DNA from 2 places in the Chryseobacterium sp. CS2K3 genome. Region 1 is predicted to be linked to the other one. Evidence: riboswitches for the same ligand, from Rfam matches in the RefSeq annotation. Region 1 holds a riboswitch; the other holds the start of a gene.
What was found. Region 1 has a riboswitch for cobalamin ahead of AC5YGG_RS00695 (TonB-dependent receptor plug domain-containing protein). Riboswitches for the same ligand answer to the same signal wherever they lie in the genome.
Positions count from the first base shown of each region.

Region 2: linked by a shared signal. The riboswitch ahead of AC5YGG_RS11425 (acyl-CoA thioesterase) and the one ahead of AC5YGG_RS00695 (TonB-dependent receptor plug domain-containing protein) in region 1 are both predicted to bind cobalamin.

Region 1 is NZ_JCAKRW010000001.1:135,508-139,488, forward strand. It holds gene AC5YGG_RS00695 (TonB-dependent receptor plug domain-containing protein) at 1-1,195, opposite strand, end outside; cobalamin riboswitch at 1,307-1,492, opposite strand; gene AC5YGG_RS00700 (transporter) at 1,729-2,676, opposite strand; gene AC5YGG_RS00705 (cytochrome-c peroxidase) at 2,689-3,738, opposite strand; gene AC5YGG_RS00710 (MbnP family protein) at 3,731-3,981, opposite strand, start outside.
Region 2 is NZ_JCAKRW010000005.1:404,598-408,578, reverse strand. It holds gene AC5YGG_RS11435 (hypothetical protein) at 1-250, shown strand, start outside; gene AC5YGG_RS11430 (hypothetical protein) at 309-1,106, shown strand; cobalamin riboswitch at 1,140-1,320, shown strand; gene AC5YGG_RS11425 (acyl-CoA thioesterase) at 1,437-1,820, shown strand; gene AC5YGG_RS11420 (HD domain-containing protein) at 1,870-2,460, opposite strand; gene AC5YGG_RS11415 (XAC2610-related protein) at 2,462-3,160, opposite strand; gene AC5YGG_RS11410 (acyltransferase family protein) at 3,280-3,981, opposite strand, start outside.

The sequences.
Region 1 (3,981 bases):
TGTTCCACTGATATGTGGTAGCCAATGCCACAAGTGTTGTATATCGGATAGGGAAAGAAAAGTTTTTTAAATCGGCATCCATATTATTATACTGGAAATCTCCGCTCAAACTAATATCCCAATTGGAATTGACAGAATATATATTGGAAGAAGAAAGATAAACTTCTCGTTGGATATACGTATTTTGTGCCGGATAAACAGCTTGTGATAATACAGTATCATTAAAATAAGTATAATCATAGGCAAATTTTGCCTTCAGCTGAGTTTCAAATTTCGGAAAGAGCTTTTTTCTGAGATTTGCCTGTACAAAATAATTTTCGTCTTTCATTCTCGCACCCCTGGCATCAAAACGGCTGTTCACAATAGGTGCCGGAATCCCACGATCTGAAATAAAGCCATAGCCGCGTACATTCCAGTTTCCGTTATTTAAAATTCCATTGACGGATGTTTCAAACCGTTTTGTTTTAATATCGGAATCATATCTTTTGGCAATCGTATCGTAAGCAGTCTGACCATTGGAGTATTTTTTCCCGTAACGATACTTGTAAACTCCGTCACTTTGGAGAAATTCAGCACTGAAGCTACTGGAGACCTTCTCTGAAAGCTTTTGCTCGAGGCGGAAAGAAGGATTAAACAGATCAATAGAGGCACTTTTGGCTCTTATAATAAGGTTTGTTTTTTTCGTTCCTTTAAATACAGGAGTTTTTGGCTGCAAATAAATAGATCCTGAGGAACCGAAATCCTTTGCAGGCTGAAAGATTTCACTTTTCTGCCCGTTATATAAGGATATTTCTTCCAGATCATCCAGAGAGTATCTTCCTAAGTCTACCACTCCATTCTGAGCATTTCCTAGCTGAATCCCATCATAGAAAACTCCCACGTGCTGGCTTCCCATACTTCGGATATTAACGGTCTTCAAACCGCCCATTCCTCCGTAATCTTTAATCTGAACGCCGGAAAAGTAACGAAGTGCATCCGCAACGGAATGGCTGTTCAGTCTTTCAAGTTCCTCGCCCTGCAAAACCTGAGCAGGAATGATTTCTCTAAAATTCTTTTTATAAATATTGACAGTCTTAATGGCTTCCTCTTTAATGCTGTCTTTTTTCTTCGATTGGGAAAACAGGAATTGTGATGTTAACACACATAATGTGAAAACAACCTTATGAAGTTGAGATGTAGTCAGTTTTGCCACCATTAGCTCATTTAGGGATAATGATGACGCTAATGGATATAAGAAAGCAACGACAAAGCACAGCATTCACTGCACAGCATCATTGATGTCCTAAGCTTTATTCCACGAAAGCGTCAAACGTTTAATTGTCTGGCAGGTCTTCTGACTTACTCCATTTTTGAAATCCTTCCCATTAAAAAAACAGTGGATATACTCTTCAAAAACTTTGGTGCGGAGCTTACAGCAGCGGGTCTGTTCCGGATTCTCACCGGATTCCCTTTTAAGAGCTTTTTACGGCTCACCAAATTTCGGCAAAGATAGACAATTATTAATATAATGCCACAAATAACAAAATGATTTACAATATTATAAAAGAATAACTCGGAATAGCTACTGCTGATACGGAATTAAATATATTGAAGCGACATTGTTATTTTAACTTCTTTCTTCAAAAATCCGCATTTGATACGCTCGTTGTAGAAATAAAAAACGGGATTATTCCAAAATAGAATAATCCCGTTTAATGTATAATAATTCGTCTCTTGAATGGGAGTACGCTATATTCCAATGTTTAAGAAAATACTGAAACGTGATTTTGCTTCAATATCTCCACCAGCCAGATTAGTATATGCCGGCAGCATAATTTCACTTCCCAGACTGAACTTTTTATAAGAAGCTTCAAACCCCAGTTTTCCATATAAAGCACTTCCTGAAGTATTGGGTAATGCTTCGTTAAACTGTTTGTTCTGATCATATACTTCTCCCTGAAGCCCGGCTTTTGCTGAAAAAATAGTCTTTTCATTTCCTGCGATCTGATAAAAGCCTGTAGCCGCATAATTCCACTGGTTTCCGAAACGGTAATGTTTTTTGTTTTCTGTTTTTACGGTATAATCTGTATTAATCAATACAGCTACTTTATTTTTCTGAAATTTATAATTCAATGCTGCCTGATAATCCCAGCTCCCGGTTCCCAACTGAAAACTCGGATTGACGCCAGATGCTCCTTTTTCATCAAACTTTCCCAAAGGAACTTTTATGCCCACACCTCCGCTTAACTGATGAAAGTTATCTTTAGAAACCAGCAGCTGATAAATTCCCATTACGTTAAGATCTCCAATTCCATTGATTTTTATATCTCCCTGCATGGTTTTTTTTTCATGAAAATGGAAGGGCAGGCTTGCATACACACTTAATTTTTTAGTTAAAGGAATTTTACCCCAAAGCTGTAACGTATTAAAATACTGATCCTGCGTAAGGTCTTTTACAAATAGGTTTTCTTTTGCTTTATAATGCTGGGCAAAATATTTAATCCCGATAAACTGGGGATTCAATAAGGATTCAAAACCTGACGATCCGTTTCCTGCTGCACAACCACAGGCATCGCAGTCTTCATCAAAATCTATTGTCCTGAGATACTCGTGAGGAATATAAACGCTGTCTATCATTGTTTTTGCCTGATTCATCGTACTTACAATCAGACTTATAATTAAAATAATCTTCTTCATGTCTACTTTTAATTATTCTGCAAATTTTGGATTGGTAATAAAACTTTTGTCGGATAATGTTTTCAGGAACGTGATGATCAACTGTTTTTCCTGACTGTTTATGGCAATTCCGGTGTGATTATTCTGTTTCAGCTGTGGATCAAGGTTCGGATTATCTTCTACAGTATCAGAATAGAAATTGAGCACTGCTTCCAGCGTATAAAATCTGCCATCATGCATGTATGGAGCCGTATATTCAATATTTCTTAAACTTGGCACTCGGAATTTCATCCAATCGTTTTGATTAAGAGTCACACGATAAAGACCAGCATCCTTAAACTGGTTATTATAATACATTCCTGTATTTCTAAAACTTTCATCAGTAAACAATCCTCCGCTATGACATGAAGCACAGTTTTTGTTAAATAAAGCCATTCCCTGAGATTCTTCGGAAGTAAAACTTTCTCTACCCTGTTTTACCCTGTCATATTTGGAATCTGAAGAAATCATTGAAGCCATAAACTGAGATAATGCTTTTAAAATCCTTTCCCCGGTAATATTTTCGTCACCATAAGCGGCAGCGAAAAGCCTTTTATACTTCTGATCATCTTTTATTTTTGAAATCGCTTCCGGCATGGAGCTATCCATTTCATTAACGTCTGTCATCGGAATGATGGGCTGTTCGTTTAAATTATGAATGACACCATCCCACATATATCTTTTTAAGAAAGCCATATTTTGAATAGGTGATGCATTTCTTATTCCGATTCTGTCATCTACTCCATGGCTTACCGTATGCCCATGATGGGTAAAAGCATTTTCCTGAATATGACAGAAACCGCATGAAATTGTATTATTTCTTGAAAGCCTTCCTTCGTAGAATAACTTTCTCCCCAGTTCTACTCCATTTTTTGTTACCGGATTCGCAGATTGATCAAATGTCATTTCCGGAAAGTAAGACGGGAAGTTAAGATGATATGCTTCATCTTTTTCTAAAGGCTGCATCACCTCATCTGAGCAGGAAACAAAACCCAGCAGCACAACCATCAGGAATAGTATTGTTTTCAAAAAGAAATTAATCATTGTGTACATGGTCTACTTTAAACATTTTTGTAAGATTATTGGTCACATCTACTAAATGCTGGCTTGAGCCCATCATCATAGCATTAGATTCTGTAAGCCTTAATGGTTTTTCTCCGCTCAGGAACTGGTTGAGATCTGCAAGAATATGAATAGACGGTCTGATCTTACCATTAACTCTGGCTGTTGTAGGCAAGTCTAAAGTAACTTCTCTATACAGATCCGGTGTGTGATTCTCAGTTACTT
Region 2 (3,981 bases), on a different contig from region 1:
TGAAGACAAAAATTTTGAACGTGAAGAAAACCTTTACTCTGGTCACTACGGGGGAAAGAAACTTAAATCACTCTTCTTTATGATGCCTGATAAAAGTAAGAAAAAAAAAGTTGAAAAAATGATCGGAACCGGACAGTTTTCTGTACAGGCAATAGATAAAGTTGACATTGATACGCAGCCTCAATTTGTCCTTGATAAGATTTTGGAGAACGAAATTTATACATTGGATATTAATCAAATTAAAAAATAGTCTGCATACTTCCGAAAAGCATTTAATTTATATATTTGGGGATCTAAAATTTGTTAAGATGATTTCAGTAAACAAAGCATTGTACCTGTCTGCTTTCAGTATTTTTTCCTTAGCTTTTGTTAAAGGTCAGAATAAAGTTCCTTTTGGTGTTGTAAAAGCAGAAGAAGGCTATGCCAATGTACGTGTACATAAGGATAATTACAGAAAAATTGTAGATAAAATCCGTATGCGCAAAGGTGATGTTTTTGTTTATGTAAAACCCGCTCCTGGGGAAACAGAATGGATTTGGATCAAATATCCGGAAAAGCAGGATGAAGACAAACCCTTTGTACGTTATGAAACTCTTGACAAAGAAGGAATGGTAAACAAAGACCGTATTGCTTACATTGATCAGCTTCCGGCATATACCCCTTCAAAATCTAAAAACGGAAAATCTCTTATTTTTACAGATAACTCTGATCCGAAAATTCCGACAGCTCAAAGAAGCAAAGTAGTTATTGATGTTTACCCATCCAATGCAGGATATCGTAAGAAAGAAAAGGATGCTGACGGTAAACTTCTTACCATTGATAAGGTAAAGCCATGGGGAATCAGCAATGATCTGCCTGAAGGAATGACGGAGATTAAATCAATCCGAGTTCAGCAGCCCGGAAGAGGTTCTGTTTTTGTAAGAGAAGCTATTAAAAATATGTTCCAGCCTACGATGGATTTCGAAAATGTAGGCGTTACTTCATTAGACAATGATAACATTTTCCTTTATATGATCAATGGTTCCGGGGAAAACAGATATACAACCCTTTGGACCATCAAGAAGGGAAAAGTGATCAGCCAGATTATTTATCATAATCCGGAATAAATTCATTATTTTTGCACCGAAAAGTTTTAACGCTTATTCATCACAGAAACTGGTTCTGCCTAACCGCAGATTAAAAGGGAACCGTGTGAAAATCACGGACTGTCGCGCAACTGTAAGTAACTGAAGTCTTTATCAAAAGATCCACTGTGCGAGGCATGGGAAGGAGATAAAAGATGTTACAAGTCAGGAGACCTGCCGATTTCTTAAACAAAAAACTTTCGCGATCTGAAGTTTTATTGATCTGATGGATTGTTTCAGGGATTTCCAAAGTTCCTGTCATTATTCTGTTGTTTTGATACTATTTCATTTCGCATTAATTAATAATGAAATATGACTACAGAAGAAAGAATTCAAGCTGCCGAAACCAGAATTTTTAAAGCGGTTTTCCCTAACACTACCAATCATTACGATACTCTTTTCGGAGGTACTGCAATGCAGCTGATGGATGAAGTTGCCTTTATTGCCGCTACCCGATTTGCAAGAAAAAGAGTGGTAACGGTAAGCAGTGATAAGATCGATTTTAAAAAGCCTATTCCTGCCGGAACAATTGTAGAACTGATCGGAAAAGTTTCCTATGTCGGAAAAACAAGTATGAAGGTAAATGTAGAAATCTATACGGAGCAAATGTACTCTTATGAAAGAGAAAAAGCGATTGTGGGTGATTTTACGTTTGTGGCAATTGATGAGTTCAAGAAACCAATTCAAATTCTATAATAAAATAATCGGGGCAGCCTTTGGCTGCCCCGATTATTTATGATGATGATTATTTCAAAACTTTTTCCGTTTCCAGGCTTTTGGTCAGAAGCAGTTCAAATGCCTCTCCCATTTCGTCCGAAGCTCTCGTAATTGCATTTTCAAGCATATTTCTGATTTGCTTTTCCGTAACACCAGCTTCCGTCCAGCTTTTCCCTGAAGTATGAGAATTTAGGATAAATGGCATAATTCTGTCGATAGAACATGCAAAAATTGCATCAGGAGTTTTTTCTTCTTCAAATTCTAGCCACAGATTAAAGAATTCCGTTCTCAAGGGTTCATCTAAAATTCCGAAAATCTTCTGTGCAGAAATTTTTTCTCTTTCAAACTTCCCTACCATTGCCGCTTCATCAAACAGGAAGGTATCTCCCGCTTCAATCTCCACCAAATCATGAATCGATAACATTCTGATTACTCTTAACAAATCTATATCCGCTCGGTTTTTCGCATACGGATAAAGGATTTGAGCCAGAATAATGATCTGCCATGAATGTTCTGCTGTATTTTCCCTTCTGGAATCATCTGCATTATAATTTCTTCGCTGTACATTTTTCAGGGCATCCACTGCCAGAATAAAATCGATCTCTTTCTGTATCTTCATCTTACTTTTCTTTTTTATATTCATCAGATGGATATACCTTGGTTCTGGTAACCCACTTATTTTTTATTTTTTCTTCTGTTTTCACTTTTACATATCCTTCCTCACTCATATCTTCTTCTTTTACCAATACTTTATCCAATCCTTTACCGGGAATCACCTGATATTCTGTAGTAAAAAGATTACAGCATCCGGATTTCCCAAAGGTAATAAGACGTTTACGAACCGGATCTGTTTCAAAAAAATCAAAAGAATCCGATGCAAGCTCTGTAAGTTCTGCACTTTTTACAAAAGCCATTCTGGTACTGTTGAATACATACACATCATAAGAAGCGCTGCTGTAGTTTCCCAGATTTCCGTTTCTTATTGCGACATCTTCAGTTCCGTCGAAATTAAAGTCGCCGAAAATAACAGGGCTTTTTTCTTTTGATAATGTCATCATTTTTCCACGTGTCAATCTTTGCCCCCGATCCAGATACACTACCAGATCATCTGAAGTGAATGACTGTACCTTCGTATTTTTGTTATCAAAAAGTTCCACCGTTCCTACGTCTTTGCACTGATCGCCAAAACAATTGTCAATATGAATAATTGCATCATAGTTGGTAGATGCATCTTTAACCTCAAACTGATATTGTCCAAAGCATAAAGGTCCCAACACAACAAATGCTGATATGGTTCTGTAATAATTTAAAATATTCATGATAATAGTAAAATGGATTTAAGTGTTTTTAGTCTTCTAACAAAAATACGAATCATGAACCCGATTTCAAAATTCACAAGTAATGAATTATAAAAATGATGTCTTCATAAATATTCTAATTATTGAATCTGAAGTTTTTGGGTAATAAGTTTTTTATAACCTAAAGCTTTTTTCTCTACAAAATGCCATGAAAGATAGGATAAGACATATGTAACAATCGTTGATAATGTAAATAACACAATTGGAGACAGATTCAAAAAGTTCATAAAAATCTGCTGAATGAAAAATGCATAAATATAAACTCCATACGAAATATCGCCCAATTTTTCCGGAAGCTGAAAAAATCTAAAATATTCAAGTCCTAATGGTATAATCAACAATGGAAACAGGAATGGAGAAGCTATATGAAAAACATGGAAATAGAAGCTGGCTGCCAAAGCAAGTAATAATACAAAAAACATAATCCAATTAAACTTAAGATTTACATAATTCATTAAAGCACCTCCAATAAATAATGGCGTTAACTTATACACAAGTACAGGTTCAAGATTAATCGTGTTAAACAGTGTTTTTAAATAATTAGGGTTAACGGCAGTTAAAAAAACACTTACAAGAAATACTGATATTAATAAATTCCTTTTAGTAACTGATGATTTTATAAAAAATAATAAACTGATTAAAATATACATGCTGAATTCATATGCCAAAGACCATAAACTTCCATTAACAGCATTGGGATAAGGATTATTTTTAAAAATACCAGGAACATTAAATTGAACATTATACAGGCTTAAATTATTAGGAAGGTATAGCCAGAAATC